DNA from 3 places in the Paraglaciecola aestuariivivens genome. Region 1 is predicted to be linked to each of the others. Evidence: predicted binding sites of a transcription regulator. Region 1 holds the regulator's gene; each other region holds the start of a gene.
What was found. Region 1 encodes FliA, which starts transcription of late flagellar genes. Its sites were predicted from a motif close to CTAAAGNTNNNNNNNNNNNNGCCGATA; they were not measured.
Positions count from the first base shown of each region.

Region 2: ACVCDT_RS15865 (DUF5610 domain-containing protein) is a predicted target of FliA. The motif match lies at 2,260-2,286, and genes of this name have one in related genera.
Region 3: pomA (flagellar motor protein PomA) is a predicted target of FliA. The motif match lies at 7,090-7,116, and genes of this name have one in related genera.

Region 1 covers NZ_JBRKBA010000004.1:165,450-176,273, forward strand. The annotation lists gene fliR (flagellar biosynthetic protein FliR) at 1-528, shown strand, start outside; gene flhB (flagellar biosynthesis protein FlhB) at 540-1,664, shown strand; gene flhA (flagellar biosynthesis protein FlhA) at 1,789-3,888, shown strand; gene flhF (flagellar biosynthesis GTPase FlhF) at 3,933-5,240, shown strand; gene ACVCDT_RS07665 (MinD/ParA family ATP-binding protein) at 5,237-6,103, shown strand; gene ACVCDT_RS07670 (RNA polymerase sigma factor FliA) at 6,100-6,831, shown strand; gene cheY (chemotaxis response regulator CheY) at 6,887-7,270, shown strand; gene ACVCDT_RS07680 (protein phosphatase CheZ) at 7,304-8,068, shown strand; gene ACVCDT_RS07685 (chemotaxis protein CheA) at 8,081-10,207, shown strand; gene ACVCDT_RS07690 (protein-glutamate methylesterase/protein-glutamine glutaminase) at 10,270-10,824, shown strand, end outside.
Region 2 covers NZ_JBRKBA010000014.1:58,905-69,728, reverse strand. The annotation lists gene ACVCDT_RS15870 (RNA recognition motif domain-containing protein) at 349-804, shown strand; gene ACVCDT_RS15865 (DUF5610 domain-containing protein) at 847-2,229, opposite strand; gene trmA (tRNA (uridine(54)-C5)-methyltransferase TrmA) at 2,392-3,489, shown strand; gene fabR (HTH-type transcriptional repressor FabR) at 3,486-4,100, opposite strand; gene ACVCDT_RS15850 (acyl-CoA desaturase) at 4,253-5,380, shown strand; gene ACVCDT_RS15845 (IS3 family transposase) at 5,446-6,288, opposite strand; gene ACVCDT_RS15840 (helix-turn-helix domain-containing protein) at 6,288-6,650, opposite strand; gene ACVCDT_RS15835 (bifunctional diguanylate cyclase/phosphodiesterase) at 6,851-9,082, opposite strand; gene ACVCDT_RS15830 (TIGR03899 family protein) at 9,286-10,182, shown strand; gene ACVCDT_RS15825 (phosphoadenylyl-sulfate reductase) at 10,187-10,824, opposite strand, start outside.
Region 3 covers NZ_JBRKBA010000005.1:319,863-330,686, forward strand. The annotation lists gene ACVCDT_RS10050 (riboflavin synthase) at 1-101, shown strand, start outside; gene ribBA (bifunctional 3,4-dihydroxy-2-butanone-4-phosphate synthase/GTP cyclohydrolase II) at 142-1,242, shown strand; gene ribH (6,7-dimethyl-8-ribityllumazine synthase) at 1,336-1,812, shown strand; gene nusB (transcription antitermination factor NusB) at 1,813-2,235, shown strand; gene thiL (thiamine-phosphate kinase) at 2,312-3,274, shown strand; gene ACVCDT_RS10075 (phosphatidylglycerophosphatase A family protein) at 3,308-3,814, shown strand; gene dxs (1-deoxy-D-xylulose-5-phosphate synthase) at 3,874-5,745, opposite strand; gene ispA ((2E,6E)-farnesyl diphosphate synthase) at 5,797-6,687, opposite strand; gene xseB (exodeoxyribonuclease VII small subunit) at 6,687-6,929, opposite strand; gene pomA (flagellar motor protein PomA) at 7,226-7,990, shown strand; gene ACVCDT_RS10100 (flagellar motor protein MotB) at 7,995-8,912, shown strand; gene ACVCDT_RS10105 (porin family protein) at 9,197-9,775, shown strand; gene ACVCDT_RS10110 (DUF3833 domain-containing protein) at 9,841-10,395, opposite strand; gene ACVCDT_RS10115 (chalcone isomerase family protein) at 10,392-10,824, opposite strand, start outside.

The sequences.
Region 1 (10,824 bases):
GGCTTTATTTCTAATATGGTGTTAAACACCTTTGTTTTAGCAGGACAGATAGTTGCCTTGCAAACAGGTTTAGGATTTGCGTCTATTGTTGATCCGGTCAATGGGATCAATGTGCCAGCAGTGGGGCAGTTTTATTTAATTTTGGCCACCTTAATGTTTTGGGCATTAGATGGGCATTTAGCCATGATCCGCATGGTTGTTATGAGTTTTGAGGCCTTTCCCATAGGCCAAGCCTGGTTTGCCCCTGAGCAATTTAGAGATATTGCCCATTGGGCAGGTTGGATGTTTATCTCGGCTGTTACCTTGTCGCTTGCCCCAATAGTTTCGTTATTAATTGTGAATTTAGCTTTTGGGGTAATGACTAAAGCCGCGCCTCAGCTCAATATTTTTAGTATTGGTTTTGCCATTGCCCAAATTATGGGCTTATTAATTATTTGGCTAACCCTAGACAACCTAACACACCACTTTGAAATTATGTGGGATAGAGCACAAAACATGATGTGCCAATTAGTGTTGGTATGCCCTTGAGGAGGTAAGACGTGTCTGATGCAAATGAAAAAACCGAAGAACCCACCTCCAAAAAGATTGAGGACTCCCGCAAGAAAGGTCAAATAGCCCGATCTAAAGAGTTGTCAACTGCCTTGGTATTAATTGCCAGCGCCATTTGTTTTTTAATTATGGGATCGCAAATCGCCACGGCCATTTTTAAAGTGACCCAAAGAACTTTTACTTTGTCCCGTGATGAAACCTACGATTGGACTCACATGTTTCAAGCCTGGGGTTTTGCCATTGAAACCATCACTTGGCCAGTGTTGTTGTATATGCTCATTGTGACTGCTGCGGGTATTTATGGAAACATTGCCCTAGGTGGCTATAACTTCACTTGGGATTCTGCCGCCCCTAAAGCACAAAAAATTAGTCCTATAGCAGGGTTTAAACGTATGTTTGGCATGAACAGTGTGGTGGAGTTATTTAAAGCCATAGCCAAATTTGTGGTGGTGGCCGCTATGGCTTATGTGGCCTTAATTATGTTTGAAGACGAAGCCTTGCACCTTGATTTAGAACTGTACCCCCTCAACCTTTTCCATGCCATGGATCTGATTGCTTGGGGATTTTTAATTATGTGTTGCGCCCTGATCCCTATTGCGATTTTTGATGTGCCTTACCAAAGCCACAAGCACAACAAAGAAATGAAAATGTCACTGCAAGAAGTTAAAGACGAACGCAAAAATGCCGATGGTGATCCTCAAGTTAAAAGTCGTATTCGTAAATTACAATATCAAGCCGCGGCAAATCGCATGATGCAAGAAGTACCTAATGCAGATGTGGTGGTAACTAACCCCACTCACTTCTCAGTGGCACTAAAATATGACCAATTAGGAACTCGCGCGCCTACCTTAGTGGCCAAAGGGGTAGACGAAATGGCCATGCATATCCGAACTATTGCTACCGCCCATGACGTACCTATTGTGGCTTCACCTATGCTGGCTAGGGCAATTTATTACTCTACTGAAGCGGATCATGAAATTCCTGAAAAACTGTTTATGGCAGTGGCACAAGTCTTGGCTTATGTTTATCAACTTAAAGCCTTTAAACAAGGTAAAGGTAAGCGTCCTAAACCTTTAAAAACTAACTTGCCTATCCCTCCTGAGTTAAGACGCTAAGCTGTGAAACGTAATTTATTTGCCGGTTAGCAAATTAAACCCTTATAAATTTCATACTTGGCGTACTAGTTGCTTTGTCTTGTTTTAATAAGATTAACTCTAACAAAGCGTCAATTTTTCGTTTATGCAATTAGCCTCCTATTTAAATCGCTTCGATAGCAGCCAAGTAAAATCTATCGCCTCAGGTTTAGGCGCACCTTTGGTGTTATTAGCCATTATGGGCATGGTGATTTTGCCCATGCCGGCCTTTCTTTTAGATATTTTATTCAGCTTTAATATTGCCCTGTCGTTAATGGTGATTTTGGTTTCTGTGTTTACTAAAAAGCCAGTGGATTTTGGTATTTTTCCTTTGGTTTTGCTTATCGCTACCGTTTTGCGCTTGGCATTAAATGTTGCTTCAACCCGTATTGTATTACTAGAAGGGCACGAAGGGGGCGACGCGGCAGGAAAGGTAATTCAGGCATTTGGTGAAGTGGTAATTGGCGGAAATTATGCCGTAGGTATAGTGGTGTTTGCCATCTTATTGATCATCAATTTTAAAGTGGTAACCGCAGGTGCAGGGCGTATATCTGAAGTAAGCGCGCGTTTTACTCTAGACGCCATGCCAGGTAAACAAATGGCAATAGATGCGGATCTAAATGCGGGCTTTATTGACGCAGACGAAGCCCGCAAACGCCGCTTTGAAATTACTAGCGAAGCTGACTTTTATGGCTCAATGGACGGTGCCTCAAAATTTGTGAAAGGTGATGCCATAGCCGGTTTATTTATTATGTTGATCAACATAATAGGCGGGTTGTTTATTGGGATCATCCAGCACGATCTAACCTTTAGTAATGCAGTAGAAATCTATACCCTATTGACCATAGGAGATGGCTTAGTAGCACAAATTCCTTCGTTATTGTTATCGGTTGCCACCGCTATTATTGTAACCCGCGAAAACGATTCCCAAGAAATGGGGAGCGAGCTGTCTAAACAATTAGGTAATCCGCAGGCGCTATATATTACTTCAGGTATTTTATTTGTAATGGGTATAGTGCCAGGCATGCCAAACATAGCCTTTTTAGGTTTTAGTGCCTTAGTGGGGGGGTATGCTTATTATTTACATTGGCGTAAACAAAAACTCGCTCAGCAACCAGAAGTGCTTGCCCCTGCAACTAGTCAAAGTCAGCAACCCGCAGAAATCAAAGAGTTGGGTTGGGATGATGTGCAACATGTAGATACCATAGGGTTAGAAGTAGGCTATCGCCTCATTCCTTTAGTGGATAAAGCCCAAGGTGGAGAGTTACTAACCCGTATTAAAGGGGTGCGTAAAAAGCTTTCGCAAGAATTGGGATTTTTAATTCCTCCTGTGCATATTCGAGATAATTTAGATTTAAGCCCAAATAACTACAGCATCTCTATGTTAGGGGTGACTGTAGGCGAAGCAGAGCTGAGCCATGACGATGAACTGGCCATCAATCCAGGCCAAGTATTTGGCAAATTAGACGGAAAAGTCACTAAAGATCCGGCTTTTGGTTTAGATGCGGTATGGATTAAAGCCAGTCAAAGAGAGCATGCTCAAACCTTAGGTTACACGGTAGTAGATGCGGCTACTGTGGTAGCTACGCATTTAAGTCAGCTATTAACCAATAATGCTTATCAATTATTAGGGCACGAAGAAGTACAGCAATTGTTAGATTTGCTAGCTAAAAACAGTCCTAAATTAGTTGAAGGCTTAGTACCAGATATTCTACCGCTAAGTACAGTAGTGAAAGTGCTACAAACTATGTTGTACGAAGGGGTACCAATTCGCGATATGCGTTCAATTGTACAAACCTTGTGTGAGTTTGGACCTAAGAGTCAAGATCCAGATGTATTGGTCTCGGCTGTACGTATCGCCTTAAAACGCCTCATTATTCAAGAAATTAACGGTGGAGCTGCAGAAATCCCTGTTATTACCTTAGCTCCAGAGTTGGAACAAATGTTGCACCAGTCATTACAAGCAGGTGGAGCGGATGGGGCTGGCATAGAGCCAGGGTTGGCAGAACGTCTTCAAGGTTCATTAAATGAAGCCGCTCAACAACAAGAATTAGCTGGCGAGCCAGCAGTATTACTGACATCTGGCATGTTAAGGCCAGTGCTATCGAAGTTTTTAAAACACTCAGTGAATGGATTGCATGTGTTGTCGTATCAGGAAATTCCGGACGACAAACAAATAAAAATCGTCAGTGCAGTGGGTCAATAATCTGACACAAAGTGAATACTTAAGGTGTTACACGAGGAGTAAATATGAAAATCAGACGTTTTTATGGCAAGGACATGCGTGAAGCGCTCAAGCAAGTTAAAGATGAACTTGGTGGAGATGCGGTGATCATGTCAAATAAAAAACATGCTGATGGCATTGAAATAGTTGCGGCTTACGATAAAGAGCCTGAGTCGACTCTTACACCCGCTAGCCAAAAGGTGAATTCGCAGATTGAGTCTAGTGCGCCAACTCCTACTCTAAGTGAAATTATTGGTGACTCTGCCCCTGATAGTTTAAAAGCCTTGCTAGAAAAGCAATCAAAAGCTAATCAACAGTCGGTTAATGAGCAAGCTGCGCCTATACAGGCAGAGCGTTTTGCCAAAAATCCCAGCAGCCAAACCAACTCAACACAATATCAAAGCGAATCCAATGCAATTAAAGAAGTGCGTCAAGAGCTATCTTCATTACGCAACTTATTGCAATTTCAAGTTTCAGGTCTGATTGAACAAGAAAAAAACCGTAAACACCCCATGCACGGCTATTTATTACAAAGATTACAACAAATGGGGATTTCAGAATCTCTGTCAGAAGAAGTGGTGTCTTATGCCCCTGAGTCAGCTGACGAAAGGCAAGCATGGTTATTTTTATTAAAATTATTAGCCAATAAGTTACAAACTAAAGATGACGATATTCTAGCTCAGCCTGGGGTGGTTGCACTGATGGGACCAACAGGTACGGGTAAAACTACCACTATTGCAAAATTAGCGGCCAAAGCTGCGCAGAAATACGGCTCAGACCAAGTAGCTATCATTACGCTAGATAACTATCGAATAGGAGCCTTTGAGCAAATCGCCACTTACGGAAAAATTATTGGTTGTCAGGTAAAACAAGCACAAAACTCTAACGATTTATCAGATTTACTTTATCAATTTAGAAATAAACGTTTAGTGTTAGTTGATACCGCTGGTTTTAGTCAAAAAGATGCTAGACTAATCAAACAGTTAGATACTATAAATCAGAATGCTTGTGTTAATATTCGAAAATATTTAGTGATGCAAGCAAACTGTCAATATCGTGTTATGCAACAAACTATAAATGAATATCGACAGGTTTCTCTGCATGGGTGTATATTGACTAAGTTAGACGAGTGTTACAGCTTAGGAGAAGTAATAAGCGTGGCAATAGAAAACAAATTACAAATTTGTTATTTAACTGATGGTCAACGTGTACCAGAAGACCTACAAGTTGCAAGCACAAAATTTTTGATTACTAGTGCTGCGAAGCTTTATAAAAAATTCGGTTTAATTCATACTAACAGCCATAATGTTAATAAAGCAGCAGTGGCAGTATGATTGAGGACCAAGCGAGTAGCTTAAGAAGAATGAATCAATCTCGATTAATTAAAGTAATAGCCGTGACCGGCGGAAAGGGTGGCGTGGGTAAAACCAATGTTACCCTGAATACTGCGATCTCTCTTGCTCAACAAGGCAAAAGAGTCATGGTGCTAGATGCCGACTTAGGCTTAGCCAATGTAGATGTGTTACTTGGCCTAAGAGTTGAAAAAAACTTATCCCATGTATTATCGGGAGAGTGCACCTTAGATGATGTGTTGGTTGAAGGCCCCTATGGCATAAAAATCGCGCCTGCAACTTCTGGCAGTCAATCTATGACAGAATTAACCCCTACTGAACATGCTGGGTTAATTCGGGCTTTTAGCGAACTACAATCGCAAATTGATGTGTTAATTGTAGATACCGCAGCCGGCATCTCAGATATGGTATTAAGCTTTTCGAAAGCTTCACAAGATATCATGATGGTGGTGTGTGATGAGCCAACGTCGTTAACCGATGCCTATGCATTAATTAAAATTTTAAATAAAGAGCACGGAATTTTTAGATTTAAAATTGTTGCCAATATGGTGCGCAGTATGCGCGAGGGTGACGAACTGTTTTCTAAACTGACCAAAGTAACTAATCGCTTTTTAGATGTGGCATTAGAGTTAGTGGCAGTGGTGCCATTTGACGAAAATGTAAGAAAATCAGTTAGAAAACAAAAAGCCATAGTAGAAGCTTTTCCTACATCACCCGCTTCTATGGCCATTAGACGATTAGCTAAAAAAGCCATGGAGTGGCCCATACCCAATCAACCTGGTGGGCATTTAGAATTTTTTCTTGAACAACTTGTATCTAAAAAAGCAGTGGGCGAAGACAGGTGAACAGTAAAGCTGCGGCTTATCAGCAATTAGCTGACAAGAACGAATTAGTTGAAAGACACGCTTCTTTAGTGAAGCGTATTGCGCATCATCTTATGGCTAGATTACCAGCCAGTGTTTTGGTAGATGATTTAATTCAAGCAGGCATGATAGGCTTATTAGAAGCATCGCGTAATTTTGATGGCAGCAAAGGCGCAAGTTTTGAAACTTTTGCAGGCATTCGTATTCGTGGTTCAATGTTAGACGAAATACGCAAAGGGGATTGGACTCCGCGCTCTGTACATAAAAACGGGCGCGCCATTACCGAAGCAATTAATCAAGTTGAGCGCGAAACGGGACGTGATGCTCGTGATTTAGACGTTGCAGAGAAGCTACAAGTCAGTATTGAAAGCTATCACCAAATGTTAAATGAGGTGAATGCCGGTAAAATCATTGGCATGGAAGATCTAGGAGTAACGGAAGACGTAGTCAGTACAGAGCAAACTAAAGGCTCAGATACGCCTTTTGAAGATTTAGTACAAGGGTCGTTTCAAAAAGCATTAGCCTACGCAATTACTACTTTGCCAGAACGTGAAGCGATTGTTTTGTCCTTATACTATGATGAAGAATTAAATTTACGTGAAATAGGTGAAGTGCTGGATGTGAGTGAATCCAGAGTGAGTCAAATACATAGCCAGGCCATGTTGAAGCTTAAAGCTCGCATGCAATATTGGCGTACAAACGAAAATTAAAATAACAATAAATTGGGTTTTAAGTTAAGCATTAAAACTCTCACCGGAGGTAGTTTTGGATAAGAATATGAAAATCCTAGTTGTTGATGACTTTTCAACAATGCGACGGATTATCAAGAACTTACTTAAAGATCTTGGCTTTACTAATATACAAGAAGCAGACGATGGCAGCACAGCATTGCCTATGTTGCAGCAAGGTGACTTTGACTTTGTAGTAACAGATTGGAATATGCCAGGAATGCAGGGGATCGACCTACTTAGAGCGATTCGTTCTGATGCAAGCTTGAAACATATTCCTGTTTTGATGGTAACTGCTGAAGCGAAAAAGGAACAAATCGTAGCTGCAGCTCAAGCTGGCGTTAACGGTTATGTGATTAAGCCTTTTACCGCCGCCACGCTTAAAGAAAAACTGGCCAAAATATTTGAACGTCTAGGGTAAATTCAGACTCACCTGATTACGAGGAAAGACTGTATGACTGCCTTAAACTCTGCGCCCATTTCTTTAGAAGATGCTAAGAAATTAGTCAGCTTAATTGAAAAGGGCGAAAACCAGCAAGCCAGAGAGCTATTAGACGCTGCTGGCGCCCAAAATTCTATTGAATTATTTGCTGAGGTTGGCAAGTTAACCCGTCAACTTCATGATTCTTTAAATAATTTTCAGCTCGATCCTCGTATCATTAATATGACCAATGAGGAAATCCCCGACGCTCAAACTCGTCTTACTTACGTCATTGAAACCACTGAAGAAGCGGCAAACAAAACCATGGATTTAGTGGATTCTTGTATGCCTATAGCCGAAAAGTTGCAGCAAGGAATTGCTGAAATCGCCCCTGAATGGCAAAAGCTAATGGAAAAAAACTTGCAGTTAGGTGAGTTTAATACCCTAGTTAAACAAGTTGATAGATTTTTAAAAGCCAGTGGTGAAGATTCTGCCACTTTAACTAATTTATTAACCGAAGTGTTAATGGCCCAAGGTTATCAAGATCTTACCGGGCAAGTCATAAGACGAGTCATAGAATTAGTTAAAGAGGTCGAAGACAATTTAGTCTACATGTTAACAGTGTTTGGCAAGGCTGATGCCAAAGAAAAGACAGAGGTCGTTGAAAAACCTAACAAATCTAAGAAAGAAGCCGATAAGGTAAAAGCTGAAGGTCCTATTTTAGATGCCGACAGTAGGGAAGACGTTGCGTCGGATCAAGACGACGTAGATGATTTGCTTTCAAGTCTTGGGTTTTAGAGGTGCTAAATAATGGCTTTTGATGTTGACGAGGAAATACTACAGGACTTTCTAGTTGAAGCTGGAGAGATCTTGGAGCAATTACAAGAACAGCTCGTTGATTTAGAGAATAACCCTGAAGACGCGGATTTACTTAACGCGATTTTTAGGGGATATCATACGGTAAAGGGTGGCGCGGGATTTTTATCGCTCACAGAGCTGGTAGATATTTGTCATGGTGCGGAAAATGTCTTTGATGTTATGCGCAATGGGCAACGCACGCTAACCCCAGAATTAATGGACGTTATTTTACAGGCCACTGACGAAGTGGTAGAAATGTTTGATAATGTTAAAGCTGGCGAACCCCTAGTGCCAGCAGAGCAAAGCTTAATTGATACCTTAACCCGATTAAGTCAACCTGAATCAGCAGATGAAGCCAGTTCAGCCCAAGCGCAACCCGAGGTGACTGAAGCCCCAGTTATTGAGGCTGAAAAAGACCAATCAAAAGCCACAGGTGATTCGGAAGATTTTAGTGAAGATGAATTTGAAGCCCTGTTAGATGAATTACATGGTGAATCTGCGCCTGGTAAATCTAGCACAGCTTCGCAGGCAGACAGCCAATCTTCAGATGAAGATATCAGTGATGATGAGTTTGAAGCCTTACTTGACCAGTTGCATGGCAAAGGCCAATTTAGTGCTGAAGAAGCCAGTGACAATCAGCCTAGCTCTACAGCTGCACAAGAAAGCCCAGATACTTCAACAAATGACGACATCACTGATGATGAATTTGAAGCGCTATTAGATGAATTGCATGGAAAAGGTCAAGGGCCAGCTAAACCTGAACCTAAAGCCGCAGCCAAAGCTCCAGAAGCGCCTAAAGCTGAATCACCTAAAGCGTCAGCTCAGCCAGCCAAGCCGATAGAAAAGCCTGTTGAAGCCAAACCAATAGCGGCCAAGAAAGAAGAAAAGAAAACCGCTGTTGCACCACAAGCTGAAACCACAGTTAGGGTAGACACTAAACGTTTAGACCAAATTATGAATATGGTGGGCGAACTGGTTTTAGTCAGAAACCGTTTGTTAAGTTTAAGCACCAATGTGAATGACGAAAGCATGGCCAAAGCCATAGCAAATTTGGATGTTGTCACCGGTGACTTGCAAGGTGCGGTTATGAAAACCCGCATGCAACCCATTAAAAAAGTGTTTGGACGTTTTCCTCGTGTTGTGCGCGACTTAGCTCGTACCCTAAAGAAAGAAATTACCTTAGAGCTTGAAGGTGAAGAAACAGATTTAGACAAAAATTTAGTTGAAGCGCTTGCTGATCCCCTAGTGCATTTGGTCCGCAACTCAGTGGATCACGGCATTGAGATGCCAGAAGAGCGCAAGGCTGCCGGTAAACCAACTATGGGCACTGTTAAGCTATCTGCTTCGCAAGAAGGGGATCATATACTGCTGACCATAGTTGATGATGGCAAAGGCATGGATCCTGAAAAGTTAAAAGACATAGCTATTTCAAGAGGTGTGTTAGATGCCGATTCTGCCGCTAGAATGACAGATGTTGAGGCGTTTAACCTTATATTTGCCCCAGGCTTTTCTACCAAAACCGAAATATCAGAAGTTTCTGGTCGTGGTGTGGGCATGGATGTGGTTAAAACCAAAATTAATCAGTTAAATGGCTCGGTTAATATAAATTCTAAACTTGGTGAAGGCACTACTTTAGAAATTAAAGTGCCCCTTACTTTAGCCATTTTACCTACCTTAATGATTGTAATTGGTGATCAAACTTTTGCTTTGCCTTTAGGCTCAGTTAACGAAATTATTAACGTTGATATGCAAAAAACCAATACAGTTGATGGACAATTAACTATGATAGTGCGCTCGAAGGCGATACCACTATTTTATTTACGTGAATGGTTGTCTAAAGGTAAAGTTGAGATTGATAAGTCTAAAGGTCATGTGGTGGTAGTACAAATTGGCACCCAACAACTAGGCTTTGTGGTGGATGCATTAATTGGACAAGAAGAAGTGGTGATAAAACCACTAGATGAATTGTTACAAGGTACACCAGGCATGGCGGGAGCAACCATTACCAGTGACGGTGGAATTGCCCTAATTTTGGATGTACCTGGACTATTAAAGCGGTACGCCAACAAAAAATCTTAGTCGGGCGGTGTTATAAAACGCCTAGAAATATAATAAGTTTAATAAAGGTTAAATAGGCGAGAATGGCTTACAAGGTTTTAATTGTTGATGATTCAACTTTTTTTCGCCGCAGAATAAAGCAGATACTTGAAGAAGATACTGAGTTAGAGGTAGTGGGAGAAGCCAAAGATGGCGAAGAGGCGTTAGCACTAGTAAAATCGTTAAACCCTGATGTTGTAACCATGGACGTAGAAATGCCGGTAATGGATGGAATTACGGCCGTCAAAAACATCATGGCCTACAAAACTGTGCCAATTATCATGTTTTCATCTTTGACCCATGAAGGGGCGCAATCTACTTTTGATGCCTTAGATGCTGGGGCGGTAGATTTTTTACCGAAAAAATTCGAAGATATTGCTCGTAATAAAAAAGATGCGGTGACCTTATTGCAAAATAGGGTGAAAGCTTTATGTAGCAAACAAGCCTCGCAGAATAACGATTATAGTCAACCCAAATCATCCGCTTTGTCTGCTTTGCGTAGGCGTGCACAAATTGAAAAAGTCACTAAAGCTGCAGACGTTGTTGCAAATACTGTTAACCAAAGTTCATTGCCATCTGGCAAGTGCGGCTGTATTGGC
Region 2 (10,824 bases), on a different contig from region 1:
TTTATTTAAAATATTTTCAAATTAAATCTTGCTGCATCCCGCATCAATCATAGCCTTGGCTATTTTACAAAGTGTTAACAAGGTCAACATTTTGTGGGATACCTAAGTGGCCTCCCTTGAAGCGAGGGCGCATTATAGAGATAACAGATTCCCATGCAAGGGCTTTTTTAAAATAAATGGTTGAATGCTGGTTTTTTCGGCAAGCTGGTAAAAAATCGAACGAATTTGGCCTATATAAAGGAAAAGCTCAAATAAATGGGGTGCTAACTGTTTGCGTAATGCCTATAAATGGGTACCATGAGAACGCTTTATAATCTTATAACCAAAATAAAATCTAGGTAAAGTTACATGAATCCATCTTTTGTATTAAACATTGTTATCACAGTTATCTTAGCTGTTGTTTTATATTTTATTCTGCCAATGGTTTCCGCAGACATCTCTAGTCAATTATCTATAGCAGTAGGCGTGGTCTTAGGTGGGGTATTAGTTCCGTTAATTAGCCAAGCATTCCAAGCTAATTCTTCAGATAATGATGACACTTCCTCTGAAGTGGCAACTTTATATGTAGGGAACTTGCCTTATCGTGCAAACGAGCAAGCTGTTCAGGAACATTTTGAGCAACAAGGTAAAGTTGTTTCGGTGCGATTAATGAAAGATCGCCGAACTGGAAAACGTAAAGGATATGGTTTTGTTGAAATGCACGCCAAAGGCGCAGCAAAAGCCATTAAAAACCTTAATGATTCAAGTTTTCAAGAAAGAACACTTAAAGTTAGATTAGCCAAAGAAAAAACTGAAGAAGAGTAAGTTTCAATTAAAAATAAAGGCCAGCTATAAGCTGGCCTTTTTTTATGCTTCTTTAGCAGAGGGTTGATACCCTATAGGTAAACTGTTCACCAATCTTTGATTAAACTCATTAAAGCGGTTAATAGCTGAGATGAGATCAGGCGTTGCCACTTCATCACCTAAACGGTTGATTAATTCGTTTACTACGTTTTCATATGACTGGTTGTTTTCTAACTTTAAACGAGCACCATCTAGTACGTTCAACAATTTATCTAGATATTCTGTTACAGGTTTTACCGCTTTGGCAGGGTCTGCCTGTTGGTTATCTTGATCATAATGCGACACAGTTTCATAGGTTTTAATTACTTGAGTATTTTCAACTTTAGTTAGTTGCAAGGCAAAGCTAGCCAACTCTTGCTGATCAAAACCTAATTCAAGCGCTTGATTAAATGCGGTTTCTATATCGCCATTAAAAAACTCTTCTGCCAACTCATTGGTATCTACAACTAATTGACCAATGGCTTTAAGTTCACTTTCGTCTAATTCTCCTTTAACCGAAAAGGAAAAAGCATTTTGCTGTATAAATACAGCGTTTTCTTGAGTGGTCGTTTGGGTAGCAGTTTTATCTTCTGGACTTATGCTAGCCTGCTCTTCACTTTGAGGGACAGACTCATTAATTGTACCCGCCTGAACTTCTGTAGCTTTATCTTCAGGTGAAGGGCTATTTTGCTCACCGTTTACGCTTGCTTGAGTAGTTACAGGCTGGCTGACCTCAAGCTGTCTTTGATTAAACTCAAAATGTTGCAGATCTTCAAAGCTCAAGGTGACCTTATCTCCATCGCGCGTGCGAATAGAAAGCTCACCTTTTTGTATTTTAGTTTGCTCAAGATTTATTTGCTGTTCTGCCACCACCTTATTCGGCGCAAAGATATCTTGTCTTAATTTTTCAATACCAGTTTCAATTAGATTTTTACTCTGCTCGATCCCTTGGGTAATGTCTTCGTTAAGAAATCCGGCTAAATCTCGTTCAGCCATTTTGATGCCTTTCATCACACCTGACGTGGCTTGCGCGAATAAAGCATTAAGTTGGCCTTCATTTGCACCATTATGTTTAGCATTTTTAATGGCACCACCTACAAAATTTAAGACATTTTTAGCCACTTCTTCAAAATCAAAGAGCGTGCTATTTTGCTCTTTTTCTTTAGGTACAGAAAAATTGGGTTTACGTTGATCGATTTCTAAAGATTGGTTAAAAGAAGCTGCAAATACACGCACCCCTAGGGTTGTGCTAGTACTAAACTTATCTTCACCCGCTAGGCCTTTAGCCACAGGCGTAGCCAAGACTTGGCTTAATCCAGCATCACGCAGCTGGTTTTGCAAACTGTTGTCGTTCCCCAAATGTTGGGGTTTATCACCTAAAAAGGCTTTAAGCTGACTAATATTCATGGCAGATACCTCACTATCCTCGTCTAATACTATCGGCCACTTCTTGGCAAAACTTTAATGTCATTTTGATTTATTTTTAACCAAGGCTATAGATCTGCCTTGAAGTATGGTTTAAAACCCTTTACCTTGCGCGCAATTAACCTATACAGACTAAGGTGAGCCATGCGGCCAATAGACATTAAGGCAGAAAACTACGCGACTCAGCTAGAGCATAAAACCCAGGCAATAAAACAAAGCTTTGCTCAATTTAAGATGCCTTCTCTAGAAGTGTTTGCATCTGAACCTTTGCATTATAGACAAAGAGCGGAATTTAGATTGTGGCACGATGGGGATAACTTAGAGCATATAATGTTCGATCAGGAAACCAAGCAAAAATACCCTGTCACTCATTTTCCACCTGCTAGCCAATTAATTAATGAGGTCATGCGAGATCTGCTTGTGCTGCTTAAAGGTAATGAAATAGCGCGTAGAAAGTTATTTCAAGTGGACTATTTAGCTAGCCTGAGCGGTGAAGTCTTAGTGTCTTTGTTATATCACAAAGCCCTTGATGAGGCGTGGGTGAAAGAAATGCAGGGCATTTTAAGCATTTTGCGAAAAAGTTACCGCATTGACATTATTGGACGGGCCAAAAAACAAAAAATTATTTTAGATAGAGATTTTGTCACCGAACACTTAACTATTAATCAGCAGAACTTTAGCTTTAAGCAAGTAGAAAATAGTTTTACCCAGCCAAATGCTAAGGTCAATATTCACATGATTGAGTGGGCGCTTGATATTACCCAAAATGCCCAAGGTGATCTTTTAGAGCTATATTGTGGCGCGGGTAACTTTTCTGTGCCCTTAGCGCAAAACTTTAACAAGGTTATAGCGACAGAAATATCAAAAACCTCGGTAGCCGCCGCACAAGAAAACATTCAACAGAATAACATTAACAACTTAAAAATCTTGCGCATGTCGAGTGAAGAGTTTGTTCAAGCTCAACAAGGAGTCAGAGAGTTTAGAAGACTAGAAGGCACAGATTTAAGCGAATATAACTGCAAAACCGTGTTAGTTGACCCTCCACGAGCTGGCTTAGATGAAACCACAGTTGATATGATCAAAGATTACCAAAATATTATTTATATCTCGTGTAATCCTGACACTTTAAAAGACAACTTAAAGGTTTTGTTAAAAACCCACAAGGTGAGCCGTTTTGCACTCTTTGATCAGTTTCCTTATACCCATCATGCAGAGTGTGGGCTGTACTTACAAAAAATTTAAGCTTTAGGTTTTTGCTCAGCCATAGCTTGCAAGGCGCCATTTGCTACAAATCTAAGTTGTAGCTTTACCCGCTCGGCAACAATAGACTTTTGTTCTTTTGAGGCGTCTAGTGCTTCTGCACCAGCACTAAACACGAGTTTAACCATGGCTTCTGCTTGCAGGTTGGCAATATTGTAAGGCAAGCCTGTAGTGCTCATAGTGTAATCTGTGAGCTCAACATTAAAGTGTTTAATTTCCCTAAGCACCGCAGCCCTAAATGCCATTGATGTGCCAGTATGCTCCCTCAATAATAATCGAAACACATTATTGTTAGCTGTGATGAATTCCATAAAGGTATCCACAGAAGTATTGATCACTCCTCCACCTGAGGCTATGCGTAGCCTAGCTTGACGCATAAGTTGACGCAGGGCTAATCCGGCCTCATCCACTAAGGTCAGGCCTAGTTCGTCAATATCTTTAAAGTGTCGATAAAAAGACGTAGGCGCAATACCCGCTACTCTGGCGACCTCTCGTAAACTAATACTCGACAAACTACGGCGTTCATCTAACAACATAAAAGCCGCTTCAATAATTGAACGACGTGTACGAAGTTTTTGTTCTTGACGATTCAACTGCTAAAACCTAATTTTCCTAAGTAGTAGAATATTAACAAGATTCTGCGCTGAAACCAGCAAATCAAGGTGATAATAAAATATAGCGCTTGCGAATCGCATAATGGCAAGTAGAATAGCGTACACTTGTAAGCTGAAATTTGTATTCGTAAATGAAAAAACCCCGCCTTATTTTAACCAATGTATTGGTCTTCATCATCACTGGTTTAATCGCACTTGTGTTAATGCCATTAGAAGCCTTTACCCATGGCTTTGATAGCTTCGAAATTATAGCCTGTATTTTTCTGATTTATTTTTCCGGTATGTCCATAACCGCCGGCTATCATAGGCTGTGGTCGCACAAAGCTTACGAAGCAAACTCAATAGTGAAAGCTATTTTAGCCATTGGTGGGGCGATGAGTTTGCAAAATAGTATTTTACACTGGTGCTCTGATCATCGCATTCATCATAAACACGTAGATGATAATCAGCAGGATCCTTATTCGGCCAAGAAAGGCTTTTGGTATTCACACATTGGTTGGATGCTCAGAGAGTACCAAGTAGAACGCTATACTGATTATAGTAATTGTCGTGATCTGCAAAAAGATAAAATTGTCATGTGGCAACATAATCATTACCTAAAAATAATGCTTAGCGCTAACTTTGGGATCCCTATTTTATTAGGTTGGCTGAATGGCGATGTTTGGGGCATGTTATTGTTAGCTGGAGTGTTTCGCTTGGTAGTAGTGCATCATGTGACTTTTTGTATTAATTCATTAGCGCACATTTGGGGACGACAGCCCTACACAGACAAAAATTCTGCCAGAGATAATGACATTTTAGCCTTTTTTACCTTTGGAGAGGGTTACCACAATTTCCATCATATTTTTGAATATGATTATCGCAACGGTGTGAAATGGTGGCAGTTTGATCCCACTAAATGGCTTATTAGAGGTTTGTCATTTATTGGTTGGACAAAAAACCTGCGCCGTTGTCCTGAAGAACGCATTGAAAAAGCCAAAGTGGCGATGCAATTAAAATTAGCCAAAGAAAAAGTGTCGAATTTGCCTAATGCAGAAGAAGTGTTAGTTAGACTGCAAAAAGAATATGAACTACTCGCACAAAGAATGACTGAATACTATGCAGCGAAAAAACAGTTAATGGCAATCAAAGGCCAACATTTAAAACGCAGCTATGAGAATCTTGATTTGCAGTATCAATACAAAGAGCTCAAACAAGGATTAGCACTGCAAAAACAAAAATGGTTACAACTGCATCAGTATGACTTTTGCCAAAACTAAATAAGTACACAACCAGTACTAATAAAGGCCTCTTATGAAGTGACCCCATAAAGTTGGACTCATTTCTAAGCAGCTACCAAGGCCTGATTTCGATATGCTATCGGACTCAGGCCTTTTAGTTTTAGCTTAATACGTTCGTTATTGTAATAGTCGATGTATTTTCGGATGTTTGCAATCAGTTCATCTGCATTTTTGAATTCTTCATTATGATACATTTCAGTCTTGAGTATGCCGAAGAAGTTCTCGGCTATAGCGTTGTCTAAGCAGTTACCTTTTCTCGACATACTTTGTGATAAGCCTTTATCTCTGAGATGGTTTTGATAAGCCCTGTTTTGGTACTGCCACCCTTGGTCTGAGTGAACTATCGGCTTCTCACCTTTCTTAAGCTTATTCGTTGCGCTTTTCAGCATATCGGTTACTAACGGAAGCGTAACCGATTTGCGCACCTCATAACTCACCACTTCTTGGTTAAACAAGTCGATAACAGGTGACAGGTAAACCTTCTGTCCATTGACTTTAAATTCGGTCACATCCGTCACCCACTTTTGATTCGGTTTATCAGCTCTAAATTCTCTTTGAACTAAATCAGCGGCGATTTTACCCACTTCGCCTTTATATGATTTATATCGCTTCGGTCTGACCTTTGACTTAAGACCCAATTCCCCCATTAGACGTTGGACACGTTTATGATTAACCACCATACCTGCCAATCTTAAAGTACATGTTATCCGACGATACCCATACCGCCCTTTATGATGATGATAAATCTCACGTATTTGGGATTTTAAGGCTACATCAGGGCATGCTGCTTGGTGTGCGCTACGATGATAGTAATACACACTCCGAGCTAGCCCCGAAGCTTTAAGTAAATGATGTAAGCTGTATTTTGCCTTGAGCTCATCGACCACTAGGGCCTTTTCTTTGCTTTTTTCTTTTTGGCTTGAGCCAAGGCTTCTAACTTTTTTAGGACAGCGTTCTCAGCACGTAAATACTCTAACTCTTCTCTTAGTTCTTTTTCTGTCATCTGCCCTGATGGTTTGGGCTCTGGAGAGTGATGTGTCATGCGAGGCCTTCCTTTTTTGCGTGGTGTGAGTCGAGATAAACCATCGCGAGCGTAAAGCTTTTGCCACTGATATAAAATACCTGGCGTGGATAAATCAAAAAATGCACTGGTATAGGACAATGACCAACTTTCTACTCTCATAGTCCTTAATACTTCTAGCTTGAAGTCACGCGTGTAAGGAAATTGCTTGTGTAAGAAGCTATCCATACCATTAAGTCTATAAACTACTGACCAGTATCGGATTTGGTTTGATGGTACGTTGTATATTAAACCAAGCTCTCGCGAGCTTTGGTTTTGAGTACATTTCGCTATCTCTAACTTAAATGCTCTGTGGTATTTGGACATAAAAAGACCCCCAGTAATTGGTATGTCCAACTATTGGGGGTCACTTCATTAAGAGGCCTTTATTAATTATCTTGTTTAGCCAAGAAAGTAAGTAACTCTTGATAAGGTAGGGGCTTGGCAAACAAATAGCCCTGTGCTTCGTCACATCCAAGTTTTAACATATAACTGGCCTGCTCACGCTTTTCTACCCCTTCAGCAATAGTAGATAAACCTAAGCGATTACCAAGTGTCACTATAGTTTCTGCAATAAAAGCTGATTTACCTGGGGTAATTTCATTAACAAAAGAACGGTCAACCTTTAATCGATCTAACGGCAGCTGTTGTAGATAACTCATTGAAGAAAAGCCCGTGCCAAAATCGTCTATGGCCACCTTTACTCCAAACTGTTTTAATTCTTGTAGTGCTTCAATCACAATTTGTGGTTCGTCCATCACCACACTTTCAGTAATTTCTAATTCAATTTTATGCGGCTCAATACCATTTTCAGTGATGATTTTTTTCACCGTATCGATAAAATTGGGATCGCGAAATTGTGGCATTGAAATGTTTACCGCCATTCGCAGTCCTTCATAACCTTGTTCAGATAAAGCTTGTAACTTGTGACAGGCTTCTTCTAAAACCCAAATGCCTATATCTATGATGAGTCCAGAATATTCAGCCAAAGGCACAAATACCGCAGGAGAAATAAAACCGCCATCACTAGAAGGCCATCTTAATAAGGCTTCCATTCCAATAATTTGTTCAGTGACCAAATCGACTTGCGGTTGATACCATAGTTCTAACTTGCGAGCTTCAAAGTCATTTTGTAATTGCCTAATCATGTCTAAACGCCAAGTGGTTTCTTCTTCCATTTCTGGCGCATAGTATTCAAAGTTGGTATTGAGATTCTTTTTGGCTTTATTTAAGGCAATATTACTATGGGTTAAACGGCTGATCCCAGATTGGCTTTTTCCTTGTAAACGACAAAAGCCAAAAGAAGCAGTCAATGGCAAGGTATGTTCGCCGGCTTTAAAAGGCTCGATAAACATATTATTTAATGTTTCTGGGTTAACGTCACATTCAGAGCCAATAAGGCCAAACACGTCTGAGCCAATTCGGCCTATTTTAACTTCTTCGCTAAAGGTTTCTTGTAATCTGTGAGTGACGGCCAATAAAGTGTTGTTACCCGCATCTTGACCTAAGCCGTCATTTATATCAGCAAAATGATTGATATCGATTAAGGCAATTACTGCTTCTGAGCTTTTACGTGCTCCTTCTTCACATTCATCCAGCATATTAATGAATTCACTGCGATTGGGCAGTTTAGTTAGCCAGTCTTTAAAAGCCGCAGTTCGTAACTGATGGAATAAATTCACATTTTCATAACCAACAGAGATGCTAGATAAAAACACTTCGAGCAATTGTTTATCTATATCATTGATTTCTCGCTGAATATCTAAGTAAACCGCGGCCTCATAGCCAGAGCTATTAAGATATAAAACAGAAAACTCTTTTTCAAAAACATGCTCTTTTAACTGCAAGCAACAATGAACAAACTTAACCACTCTGTCGTTATGCAAATTTTCTAGTTTGCCATTTATATAAGGTGCAAATTCTCCCGCTGCACCTAGCACATAAACACCATCGTCTTCTTGATCTAAAATTGAACCTGCTTTAGCACAGACTATGCCTCCAGCATCCAGTCCAATCAAAGAGCTAATTTGTGTGACCACACCTTCACAAAAACTTTTCACCGAATGCTCTTCCATTAAGTTTGCCGCTGAAAGAATAATTTTTGTTAGGCCACTACGACTTTGATTGATAGTCAGAATTTGTTGGTAAGAACGGATAGAAGCGATAATGGCAGTCACTAATTTGCCACGGGTTAATTCGGTTTTGGTTTTATAGTCGTTGATATCGTAATCTTTTATGACTTGTTCTTCTGGCGCATAACCTGGCTGACCGGTACGTAAAATAATTCGAGGTTCAATAAGATTGAGCTCTTCACGCATTTTTTTGGCTACCATCAGGCCAGCATCGTCTGCCTCCATCACCACATCAAGTAAAATAATAGCTATAGAGGCGCCCATTTCTTCAATTATTTTTAGGGCTTCTTCGCCTGAATAGGCATGCACAAAATGCAATGATTTGCCGTTAACGACTAAATCAGAAAGGGCTAACCTAGTAACTGAATGAATTTCCTCATCATCATCCACCACCAGCACATTCCATGCACCCGTAATATCTGGCGCGTTACTTTGGCTATCCTCTGATAAAAAGATTAATTCATCGTTATCATACTTACTAGGGTTCATTCAAAATCCGTCAAATTTAATATCTAGTGCTCTAGAAAACATACCTTATGTTTATCAACCTCGCCCCTAGTAAATACATTAATGTCAAAAATGGAGCATGAAAACATTTATTATTACGCTTAAAGTTAACATTTTTATTTGCTCATGTAACATCAATTAACGCAATATAAAGAATTGTAAATTTTAACCTGTGTTTGCCTGAAATGAAAATATCGCACAAAAATTCTCCATCAGTGGTCCCAGCAGTTACTGTTGAGCAGCCTACACAGCCTAAAAAAAGTGCCGCTACAGATAAAGCAGAAAAAAAAGTTGAGCGTTCACTTGAGCTTAATCGAATGACCAAATGGTTTGCGCAAATTGGCATTCAAGCTAGTGATCATCAAGCTAAACCACTCAGTACAACAGAAAAAGCCTCGCGTAAAGCCAGCCTTATAGCTCAACGTAAAGTGCAAAATCTGGAAAGTATTTTAGCTAAAGCTTTAGATTTGTGCATAGCCGACTGCGCAGACGAAGATATTGATGCAGATTGGTTTTTTAGTTTTGTGCATATGGCAGAACAAGTGTATTCTCCTGCCATGCAAGATTTATGGGGAAAAATCTTTGCTGTAGAATCAGCCAAACCAGGCAGCTTTTCATTAAAAACCTTAAGTATATTGCAGCAACTTACGCAAAAAGATGCACAAACTTTTCAACTTGCAGTGAGCTTAGCCAGTAAACGAAAAGGCGAGTCTGTACCTAAACTACTAATGGGCTACTACCAAAAACCCAGTTTATGGTCATTGTTTCATACCAAAGGAAATCAGCTAATAAACTTAGCTGAATTTGGGTTAGGCTACCCCGATATTTTATCATTAATGGATTTGGGCTTAATTCACCATAGTGAAATTGAGTCGGGAGAACTACCCACAGAAAAGTCTTATGAATGGCGCTGTACTAGGCAGACTATGCAAATACGTGCCAAGCGAGCCGGCACTTCATTAAAATATTATAAATTTACCACTAGTGGTGCCGAGCTGTGTAAATTAGTGCCACAACAAAAACAAGATGCCTATTTAATAGCGTTAACTCATACACTTAATTCGGCTTTTGAGGTCAATTAGGCGATTAAATACCGTCACCAAATTCATGTAGTCCACACTCTCTTTTTAAACCAAAGAAACGTGTATCTTGCTCGCTCATACCTTCTTCTAATGAACGGGTGCTATGCCAATCACCAATAGACACATAACCTTTTTCCCATAAAGGATGATAAGGCAAGTTATGCTTTTTAAGGTACATGTGCACATCTTTATTAGACCAATCTATTATGGGATAAATTTTAAATTGCTGTTTAAGACGTTGAATCACAGGTAATGCCTCTCGCATATCAGACTGACTTCTACGCAGCCCAGCAAACCAACTTTTAACCTGTAATTCGTCTAAGGCATTTTGCATTGGCTGCACTTTATTTAAGTGATTGTATTGTTCAATGCCTTCAACACCTTTTTCCCATAACTTACCCATTCTAGCCTCTTGCCAAGCAGGGGAAAGCCCAGCTCTAAATACTTTTAAGTTAAGCTTTAGTCTTTGGGTAAGTTCATCTACAAACTGGTAGGTTTCGGGAAACAAATAACCCGTATCGGTTAATACCACAGGAATATCAGGGTACTGCTGAGTCAACATATGTAACATTACAGCAGCCTGAGCCCCAAAGCTTGAAGACAACATAAAATTGTGTGGCAGGTGATCTAACGACCAGGCCA
Region 3 (10,824 bases), on a different contig from region 1:
AAAGACTCATGTTAGGCGACAAAGCAGCACAGCAGTTACCTGAGGATAAAAAGCAAGATATAAGTTTGGCCTTTTTGGCTGAAAATGGCTTTTTAAAGTAATCCAATCCTCTTAATTTAATTAAACAGAAGACACATTATTATGCCTTTCAATAGCAGTGAAGAAATAATTGAAGATATTCGTCAAGGTAAAATGGTTATCTTAATGGATGACGAAGATCGCGAAAACGAAGGCGATTTAATTATGGCCGCCGAGCATGTTACCCCAGAAGCCATTAATTTTATGGTTACCCATGCCCGAGGCTTAGTCTGTTTACCAATGACAGAAGCGCGCTGCCGACGACTTAACCTGCCGCTAATGGTAGATAATAACGGCGCGCAGTTTTCGACTAACTTTACTGTGTCGATTGAGGCTGCCGAAGGGGTAACCACAGGGATCTCAGCTGCAGATAGAGCAAAAACGATTTTAGCCGCAGTGAATAAAAACGCCACAGCCGCAGACATAGTGCAACCTGGGCATATCTTTCCACTTATTGGTAAAGAAGGTGGGGTGTTAAATCGTGCTGGGCATACCGAAGCGGGCATCGACCTCGCTAGGCTTGCAGGCTGTGAGCCTGCCGCAGTGATAGTGGAAATTCTAAAAGAAGATGGCAGCATGGCAAGGTTGCCAGAGCTAGAAGAGTTTGCTGCAAAGCATGATATGAAAATTGGCACCATTGCTGATTTAATCGAATATAGAAACTTAAACGAAACCACTATCGAGCAAGTTGCCAAGTGTAAGCTGCCCACTGAATATGGTGAGTTTGATTTAGTAACTTTTAAAGATGTAATAGATAATCAAGTACATTTTGCTATGTGCAAAGGTGAGATTCAGCCCGACTCGCCTACTTTAGTGCGTGTGCACCTGCAAAATAGTTTTAGTGATTTGTTGGGTTCACAACGGGCAATTTCACGCAGTATGGGGTTGCCCGAAGCAATTAAATACATTGCAGATAATGGTGGGGTGTTAGTGCTGTTAGGAAAAGACGAAGACCTCTTAACCCAAGTAAAGCAATTCGAAGCAGAAGACAAAGGTGAAAAGCCAATAAAAGCCGACTGGAAAGGCTCGTCTCGCACTATTGGGGTGGGCAGTCAAATTCTGGCCAGCCTAGGGGTGAAAAAAATGCGTTTATTAAGCAAGCCTAAAAAGTACCATGCGTTATCGGGCTATGGCTTAGAAGTGGTTGAATACATCGAAATTTAATAAATTGATAAAATTGACAGATAAAAATATCACAATATTTCCCCATTCGGATGTGCTAAACTGCGCGCCGATTTTTCTAGTAAGGTTGTTTTGATGAATATTATTGAAGGTAACATTCGCGCGACAGGTAAAAAATTTGCATTTGTTGTGGCCAGATTTAACAGTTTTGTGGTTGAAAGCCTAGTAGAAGGTGCATTAGATGCCTTAGAAAGACATGGCGAAGTCAACACTCAAGATATCACTTTAGTGCGTGTTCCTGGGGCTTATGAATTGCCCATAGCCGCTAAAAAGCTTGCTGAACAAAATAAATACGATGCCATCATTGCCTTAGGTGCAGTGATAAGAGGTGGCACACCGCATTTTGATTTTGTGGCTGGTGAATGTAATAAAGGCTTAGCCCAAGTGTCACTTGAATATGGTATTCCTGTTTCTTTTGGTGTGATTACCACAGATAGTATTGAACAAGCGATAGAACGTTCTGGTACTAAAGCCGGAAACAAAGGTGCAGAAGCGGCAGTAGGTGCCTTAGAAATGGTAAATGTATTAGCTAACATTGAAGAGGCCAAATAGGTGAAACCTAAAGCCCGCCACTTAGCCAGAGAGCTTGCTGTGCAAGCCGTATACTCTTGGCAAATGACTCAAAACCCAGTAGAGCAAATCGAACTTAGTACTGTGACTAGCAACAATATGCAAAAAGTCGATACTGAGTACTTTTTGGAGCTATTAAGAGCGGTTGTAAAAAACTGTGCTGAACTAGATAAAAAGCTTAAACCTTATTTAGGACGTTTGCCTGAAGAATTAGATCCGGTGGAATATGCCATTTTACGGATTGCGACTTATGAATTAGTTCATCGCATTGATGTGCCTTATAAAGTAGTGATCAATGAAGCCATAGAACTAGCAAAAGAGTTTGGCGCAGATGAAAGCCATAAGTTTGTCAACGGTGTGTTAGATAAAGCCATCAAAACCTTACGTAAAGACGAACTTAATTAAGCAGCCAATTTAGGTGCTTGATATGACGCTTGGCACCTAGTGCTTGGTGCGATGCTAATAAAAATAAGTTGTGAAAGTGAAAGAATTTAATTTGATCGAAAACTTTTTCAAAGCAAAAAGTTTTCAACGCAAAGATGTCATTATTGGCATTGGTGATGACTGTGCAGTGACCCATGTTCCTCAAGGACAAGCCTTGGTTACCACCACAGATACCTTGCTAAGTGGTGTGCATTTTTTACCTGACACATCTGCCCATGCCATTGCGCAAAAAGCCATAGCGGTAAACCTAAGTGATTTGGCCGCTATGGGAGCAGAGCCGGCCTGGATAAGTTTATCTTTAAGCTTGCCCGAGATAGATAAAGCTTGGTTAGAGGACTTCTCTAATGGTTTACAGCAGCATGCTGAGTATTACTCTATTCAATTAATTGGTGGAGATACGGTTCAAGGGCCATTAGCCATCACTATTACCGCACAAGGCTTTGTTCCATGTCATCAAGCTTTAACGCGCTCCCAAGCCAAACCAGGTGATTCTATTTATGTGACTGGAACCTTAGGGGATGCAGGTTTGGGCTTAGATTTAGCTACCAACAAATTGAGCATTGGCGATAAGTTAAATCGAGAGTATCTGATTAATAGGCTCAATTACCCTACACCTAGATTGTTATTTGGCACCAACCTAAGACGCATTGCCAGTGCCTGTATCGATCTTTCAGATGGTTTAGTTTCAGATATTCAACATGTACTCAAAGGCTCTCAATGTGGCGCAACTGTGCATGTGAATAAGCTACCCTTATCTCGTGCCCTAAAGCAGTCAGTGTCGATTGAACAGGCCTACGACTATGCGCTAAGTGCAGGTGACGATTACGAATTGTTGTTTACTGTAAGTGAAGAGCAAAAAGGAAACCTTGAAACCTCATTAGCCAATGCCAATGTTTCGGCCACTTATATTGGCCAAGTAAACGGAAATTGTGGAAAATTAGATTTACGTTTAAATGACAAAACCTTTAATTATGCTAAAAAGGGTTACCAACACTTTTAAGCAAAGTTTAAAGCGAATCAAAAAGGGTCTGCAGTGGACAAAGAATTACGCCAAAGAGTTAGCTTGCGCAATCCAGTGCACTTTTTAGCCTTAGGCTTTGGAAGTGGATTAGCGGCAAAAATGCCTGGTACCTTTGGCACACTTGCCGCTTTACCTTTAGTGGTTTTGTTAGCCTACTTTGCCAATTTTGAGAGTTATTTAGCTGTTACCCTTGCCGTGAGCTTGCTGGGCATTTGGATATGTGAAAAAACCGCCAACGACATGCAGGTACATGATGATTCTTCTATTGTGTGGGATGAAGTAGCAGGCATGTTAATTACTATGCTTGCTGTGCCCTTGAATTGGCAAACCCTATTAGTCGGTTTTGTGTTGTTTCGCTTTTTCGATATTGTTAAACCTTGGCCTATTAACTATTTAGACAAACAGGTTGGGGGAGGCTTTGGCATTATGGTAGATGATGTATTAGCCGGGATCATGGCCATGGCTGGATTGCATATTTTATTGGGTTTGTCGTGGCTACCCACCACCACCTTTAGCTAAATCCTTTTGGTTATACCCAACTAGGCTTAGTTTTAGCTAAGCCTTGTCTTTCACTGCTACTATCCTTTAGCTTGGTTAAATTGTTTAACTTTAGCCAAAATCCCAGCGCTATCTAGGCCCAGTTCGGCATACATCTGTTGCTGCGTGCCTTGCATAATAAATTCATCTGGTAAACCAAGCTGAATTAATTTGGCCTGATAGGGGCTAGCTATAAGGTATTCGGCAACCGCACTGCCAGCGCCACCCATAATGGCACCATCTTCAAGGGTGACAAATAATGAGTGATCTTTAGCAAGTTTGGCTATCACAGCTGTATCTAAGGGTTTTACAAAACGCATATCGACTAAGCTGGCATTCAGGCTTTCTGCTGCTTCTTGAGCAAAAGGCAATAAAGTACCAAAGTTTAAGATTGCGACTTTTTCACCTTCTCTAAGCGTGCGGCTTTGGCCTAACTCTAAGGCTGTCATCTGTGCATCAGGTGTTACCCCAGTGGCAGAGCCTCTTGGGTATCTAACTGCCGCAGGTTTTTGCAATTTATGCCCTGTGTAAAGCATTTGACGGCATTCATTTTCGTCGCTGGGAGTCATAATCACCATATTAGGAATGCAACGCAAAAAGCTAATATCAAAGGCGCCCTGATGGGTAGGTCCATCTGCACCTACAATACCGGCTCTGTCTATGGCAAATAATACTGGAAGGTTTTGTAAGGCTACATCATGAATAAGCTGATCGTAGGCTCGCTGCAAAAAGGTTGAGTAGATGGCGACCACAGCATTGTAGCCTTCTTTGGCTAACCCAGCGGCAAAAGTCACAGCATGTTGTTCGGCTATGGCGACATCAAAATATTGTTCAGGAAATTGCTGGGAAAATTGCACCATGCCCGAACCTTCACGCATGGCAGGGGTTACTGCCATAAGCTTAGGATCTTGTTTGGCCATGTCACATAACCAGTTGCCAAAAATGGCAGAAAAAGTAGGATGACTTGCCGCCGCTTTGGGCAGTGCCTGATCCTTAGGGTTAAATTTAGGTACAGCATGGAATTTAATAGGATCTTGCTCGGCAGAGTGATAACCCTTGCCCTTTTTAGTGACCACGTGCAAGATCTGCGGGCCTTTGATATTGCGCATATTACGCAGCGTATCTACCACGCCGTTTACATCGTGCCCATCTATAGGGCCTATATATTTAAAGCCTAGTTCTTCAAAGATAGTACCAGGTACTACCATACCTTTAATGTGTTCTTCTGCACGGCTTGCAAACTCTTTAATAGGCGGCACATTGCTTAACAGCTTTTTGCCACCGTCTCGAATAGAATTAAAAAAGTTTCCGGTTAATAAACGAGCTAAATGACTATTGAGGGCACCAACGTTTTCCGAAATAGACATTTCGTTATCGTTTAATACCACCAACATGTCTTTATCTATATCGCCGCCGTGATTTAATGCTTCAAAGGCCATGCCAGCAGTCATGGCTCCATCACCAATAACCGCCACCACTTTGCGGCCTAAGGCTTCTTTTTCCGCCGCTACAGCCATGCCTAGTGCGGCACTAATTGAAGTAGACGAATGCCCTACGGCAAAAGTATCGTATTCACTTTCTCCAGGCCAAGGAAAAGGGTGTAAGCCATTCTTTTGGCGTATGCTGGGCATACGTTCGCGCCTGCCAGTTAATATTTTGTGCGGGTAAGCTTGGTGACCTACATCCCATAAAAGTCGGTCAAATGGGGTGTTATAGACATAGTGTAAGGCTACAGTTAACTCAACCGTTCCTAATCCAGAGGCAAAGTGCCCGCTGCTTTGGCTAACGCTGGTGAGTAAGTATTGACGCAGCTCTTTACTAAGTTGCTGTAACTTATCTTGAGGTAGCTCTCTTAGCTCTTCGGGTGTATTCGCTTTCGCTAGGATAGGGTAGTGAGTAATATCTAAAGTCATTAAATGGCTATCAACTGGTTAATTTTATTTTTTTAAGAAGCTTAAGCCTATTTAATAAGCGCGACGAATAACAAAGTCGGTAAAGGCTTCCAATATCTGGGTATTGTAAGGCAAAGTACGCAAAGCTTGAAGTGCTTGTTTATGTAGTTGCTCAAGATAGTGTTTTGCTTGCTCTAAACCCATTAGAGCTGGATAAGTACTTTTATTGTGGGCCTGATCTGAACCTTGAGGTTTACCAAGCACGCTAGCATCAGCTGTGACATCTAAAATATCATCTTGCACTTGAAACGCTAAGCCTATGGTCTGAGCAAAATCCAATAATTGATTTTTATCTGATGGTTCGATTTCATCGGCTAAAGCTATGGCCATTTCAACACAAGCCACTAACAAGGCCCCAGTTTTTTTACTGTGAAGTTGTGCTAATTGAGTTTGACTAATCTGTTGGCCAGTGGCAGCTAAGTCAATGGCTTGGCCGCCACACATACCATGGTAGCCAGAGGCACGAGCTAAAACTTTAACTAATTCAATACGTTTATTTTGCTTGTTTGCCGATAATGGATATTGGCACAAAAGTTCGAACGCTAACGTTTGCAGGGCGTCGCCAGCTAAAATCGCTGTGGCTTCGTCAAACTGAATATGGCAAGTTGGTTGACCACGTCTTAAATCGTCGTCGTCCATGGCGGGTAGATCGTCATGAATTAACGAATAGGCATGCATAGCTTCTATGGCCGCAGCTGGTCCGTCTAAATCCCTTTCATCTACCTTTAGCATTTGTCCTGTTGCCTGAACCAAAAACGGGCGCATACGCTTGCCACCCATTAATAGCGCATATTTCATGGCTTGCTTTAATTTAGGCGCATGCTCAGGAAGAGCGGCTATGGTTTGGCTAAGAGTGTGATCGACTCTGGCGCTCACACTTTTCTGAAAATCGGTCAACATCATTAAGGATTTGGCTCAAATACGTCTAAGCTTTGCTGGCCATTTTGGGCAGTTAAAATCTGTACTTTTTGTTCTGCGTCTTTTAACTTTTGTTGGCTTTGGCGGGCAAGTTCGATGCCGCGTTCAAAACTTTGTAACGCTTCTTCAAGAGGCAGGTCACCTTGCTCCATTTTGGTGACTAAGGCTTCTAGTTCTTGCATGGATTGTTCAAAGCTTAAAGATTCGGCTTTTTTCTTTGTTGTCATAGATTTCTTCAATAGAATATTGGCAAGGTATCAATTGGCAGGCACCTTACCTGAGCACAAAAATAGGGTCAAACACTTTTCAACAGGCTATGCTTGCAAAGCGTCTAAGTTAGAAAATTTAACCTAAATAAAGCATCACTTAATTTCTGCTATGCAGTTACTATAGAAATATTCTCCGCTGTCGATAAAATAGAGTGATAAACAGTTAATTTGTTTAGGTTTTTGATTTTTACAGCATTTAGCACAGTATTTTAGCTTTATAGTGACGGTGTCACTAATTCTATTGGGAGCACAATGTGGATTTAGCAACCATAATCGGAATTCTTGGGGCCATAGGCTTTGTAGTCATGGCAATGGTCCAAGGTGGCGATATTGCCATGTTTATAAACGTTCCTTCAATTTTGATTGTATTTTGTGGCAGCTTGTTTGTGGTTTTATCTCAATACACGCTTGGGCAATTTTTTGGTGCAGGTAAAGTTGCTGGCAAGGCCTTTATGTTTAAAATCGATACGCCTGAATCCCAAATTGAAAAAATAGTTGAGATGGCCGATGCCGCACGTAAAGGCGGTTTTTTAGCATTAGAAGAAGCAGAAATCGAAAACCCTTTTATGCAAAAAGGGGTAGATATGTTGGTAGATGGCCACGACGTAGAAGTGGTTCGTGCCACCTTAGGCAAAGACATTGCCATGACCACTGAAAGACATGAATTTGGTCAAACCATTTTTAAAGGCCTAGGGGACGTAGCACCAGCCATGGGTATGATAGGTACCTTAGTAGGGTTAGTGGCGATGTTGTCTAACATGGATGATCCTAAATCTATCGGGCCTGCCATGGCGGTTGCCTTGTTAACCACTTTGTACGGAGCCATGTTGGCAAACTTATTATGTTTACCTATAGCGGTAAAATTAGGTAACCGTGCCGCAGAAGAAAAACTCAATCAAAGCTTAGTGTTAGACGGAATTATTGGTATTGCTGATGGGCAAAATCCTCGTGTTATTGAGGGCATATTGAAAAATTATTTAGCTGCCAGTAAACGCGGCTCAGACGAAGATTCAGAGTAAGCGCATGGAAGACGAATGCCCTAAATGCCCCCCCGAAGGACTGCCCGCGTGGATGGGAACCTTCGCCGATCTAATGTCACTGTTGATGTGCTTTTTTGTATTGTTGTTGTCATTTTCCGAAATGGACGTACTGAAATTCAAACAAATAGCAGGTTCCATGAAATTTGCCTTTGGGGTGCAAAATAAAATAGAAGTAAAAGATATTCCTAAAGGTACCAGTGTGATTGCTATGGAGTTTCGCCCTGGTCGCCCTGAGCCTACTCCTATAGATACCATCCAACAAAAAACCACTGACATGACTCAAGAAATGCTTGAGTTTCAGGCGGGTAACGAAGATTCAGCCGGTGGACGTCAAAAACAACGTGGCGAGCAGCGTGGCGGTGCGGCTCAACAAACTGCCACAGAGCAACAAACCACTAGCCAAAGTGCTAGCCAAGAAGAAGTACAAGAACAAATGCGTAAAGTGGCGCAAAAGTTAGAAAAAGAAATTGTGGACGGCGCTATCGAAATGGAATCTTTGGGTCAACAAATTACCATTAGGATCCGTGAACAAGGTTCGTTTTCTGCTGGCTCTGCTTTTTTGCAACCGCAATTTATTCCTATTTTGCGTAAAATAGGTGAGTTACTCGCGCAAATGCCCGGTGATATAGAGGTGTCTGGGCATAGTGATAGCCAGCAAATTTCCAATGAATTATACCGCTCTAACTGGGACTTATCGGCACAACGTGCTGTGGCTGTGGCCGAAGAGCTAAGACGGGCCGAAGGCTTTGATGAAAGTCGAATGTCGGTAGTAGGAAAGGCCGATACTGCACCTTTAGCCGAAGCCGATGATCAAGCCGCGCGTAGTCGCAATAGACGCGTCGAAATTGCTGTTAAGCAAGGTAAGGCCAAAGAATCTGAGCCTATTTCGGTGCTTGAATAATACGAATTTTACAGGCTTAACTATAATATGAGATAAGCCTGTAAAAATTACACCTTGGTTAGAAAAAATGCCATTCTGTGGCTGGCCTAAATATTCACTCTTATTTTTATTACATTTTTCACTCCCACACCTTTGTCTAAAAAATCATTGTTAATCAATGGTTTAAGGTGTTTTTGTGGGTTTTGTGATCGTGTTTTTGTGCTTGGTATGAGCTTTGCTTTTTTAAAAGGGAACACAATGCTGCTCTAGCAGCGTTTTTTAAATTAATTAAGCGAGGTTAACGCATGAAGCACAAATTAAACCTTTATTCTACCTTGGCCGCACTAACGGCATTGAGCTCTTTTAGTGTTTTTGGGCAATCTAATAACGCTAACGAATACAACCCTAATGGGTTTTATATTGGCGCTAATTATGGGTATTTGCAGGTAGACTCTGATGATAATTTTGATGAAGACAAGGATGTAGTCGAAGGCATAGCCGGTTATCGCTTTAATCAGTTTTTTGCCTTAGAAGGAAGTTATTTAGACTTTGGCAGCTACGGAAATAATAACATCAACTTATCAACAGAAGGTTACACCGCAGCTTTAAAAGGTAGCTTACCTGTGACAGATAGCTTTTCTGTTTTTATGAAGTTAGGTCAACTGTGGTCTGAAACCGACTACCAAGCGTTAAATTTTTCTGAGCAAGTTGATGATCAAAGTGTGTTTGTTGGTGGTGGATTAGCCTTTAAATTAAGTTCTGCTGTCATTCTAAATGCTACTTATAGCGTTTACGATGCGGGTATGGAATTTGAAGATATTGATGATCAAAATTTTGATACCGACTTTAAGCAGGCCAGTGTTGGCATAGAGTATCGCTTTTAAGCATTAAAACTTTAAGCTCTGCGCCCCCATAGTCGCTACTGGGGGCTGTTGCTATTCCTAAAAGGCTAGTTAGGCTTACAGCTTTTAATTGGCGCTGATTTATCAAAAAACAATGATATTTCGGCCACTGTTACCCCTAGTTTTTTTAAATATGAGCGGTTCATTAGGCGCTGTTCATCTAATACATATATCCAGTCATCAACAAATAGATTGTAGACCGAATCTTCAACCGGAACCCTAAGAGTATATTGCCAATTAAAGGCCGCGCCCTGAGCTTGACCTCGGGCTATGCCAATAACGTCATCAGCCGTGCCAGTTACTTCACCTTGTTCATTGATCTTTAACTGCCATATGCGAATTTGCTTTTCACCATCATTAAAATAAAAGGTTTCGTGTAACTGCCCCGCATTACCTTGCCAAGTACCAATAATGTCTACACAAAAGCGCCGAGAGAGTTTATTCGAATAGTCTTGAACTATGCCCCAGGCGGTCACCTGACCATTAAAGTAAGCTTGTAATTTAAATTCTGGCTGAGTGTGTTGGTATTGATCTAAGGCCTGACTACAAGAAAAAAGGCTAAAGATAATAATAAAAATGCCATAGCGGACTTTGCTGATCATTTTATCTTTCCTATTAAACGATTGCGGACTTTGGGGTATCGACTATTTTTGTCTAACCAGATGCGTAAAAAGCTAGGGCCAAATTGTGGGTCTGGTATTTTACCTATTAGCACCTGATTAAAATAAAACTCACTGATATTTTGTTGATTAACTAACAGCACTATAGTGTCACCAGCTGTTACTTCAGGAAAAATCTCTGCTAATAACGTTAGCCAGGGTTTGTATTGAGAGGGTTTAAGACCAAGTTTGTGCCATTCTTGTTGAGTGCTTTTAAGTAATTCTTGGGCTTCAATATCCATCAAATAGCTTAGCTTTAAAGCAATAGGTCGCGCATGACTGTGATATTGGCCTGAATCTGTATAAAGGCTAGATTGATAAACATCCCAAAACAATACCGACAGTTTAGCTTCGCCAACTTTAGTTAAACCC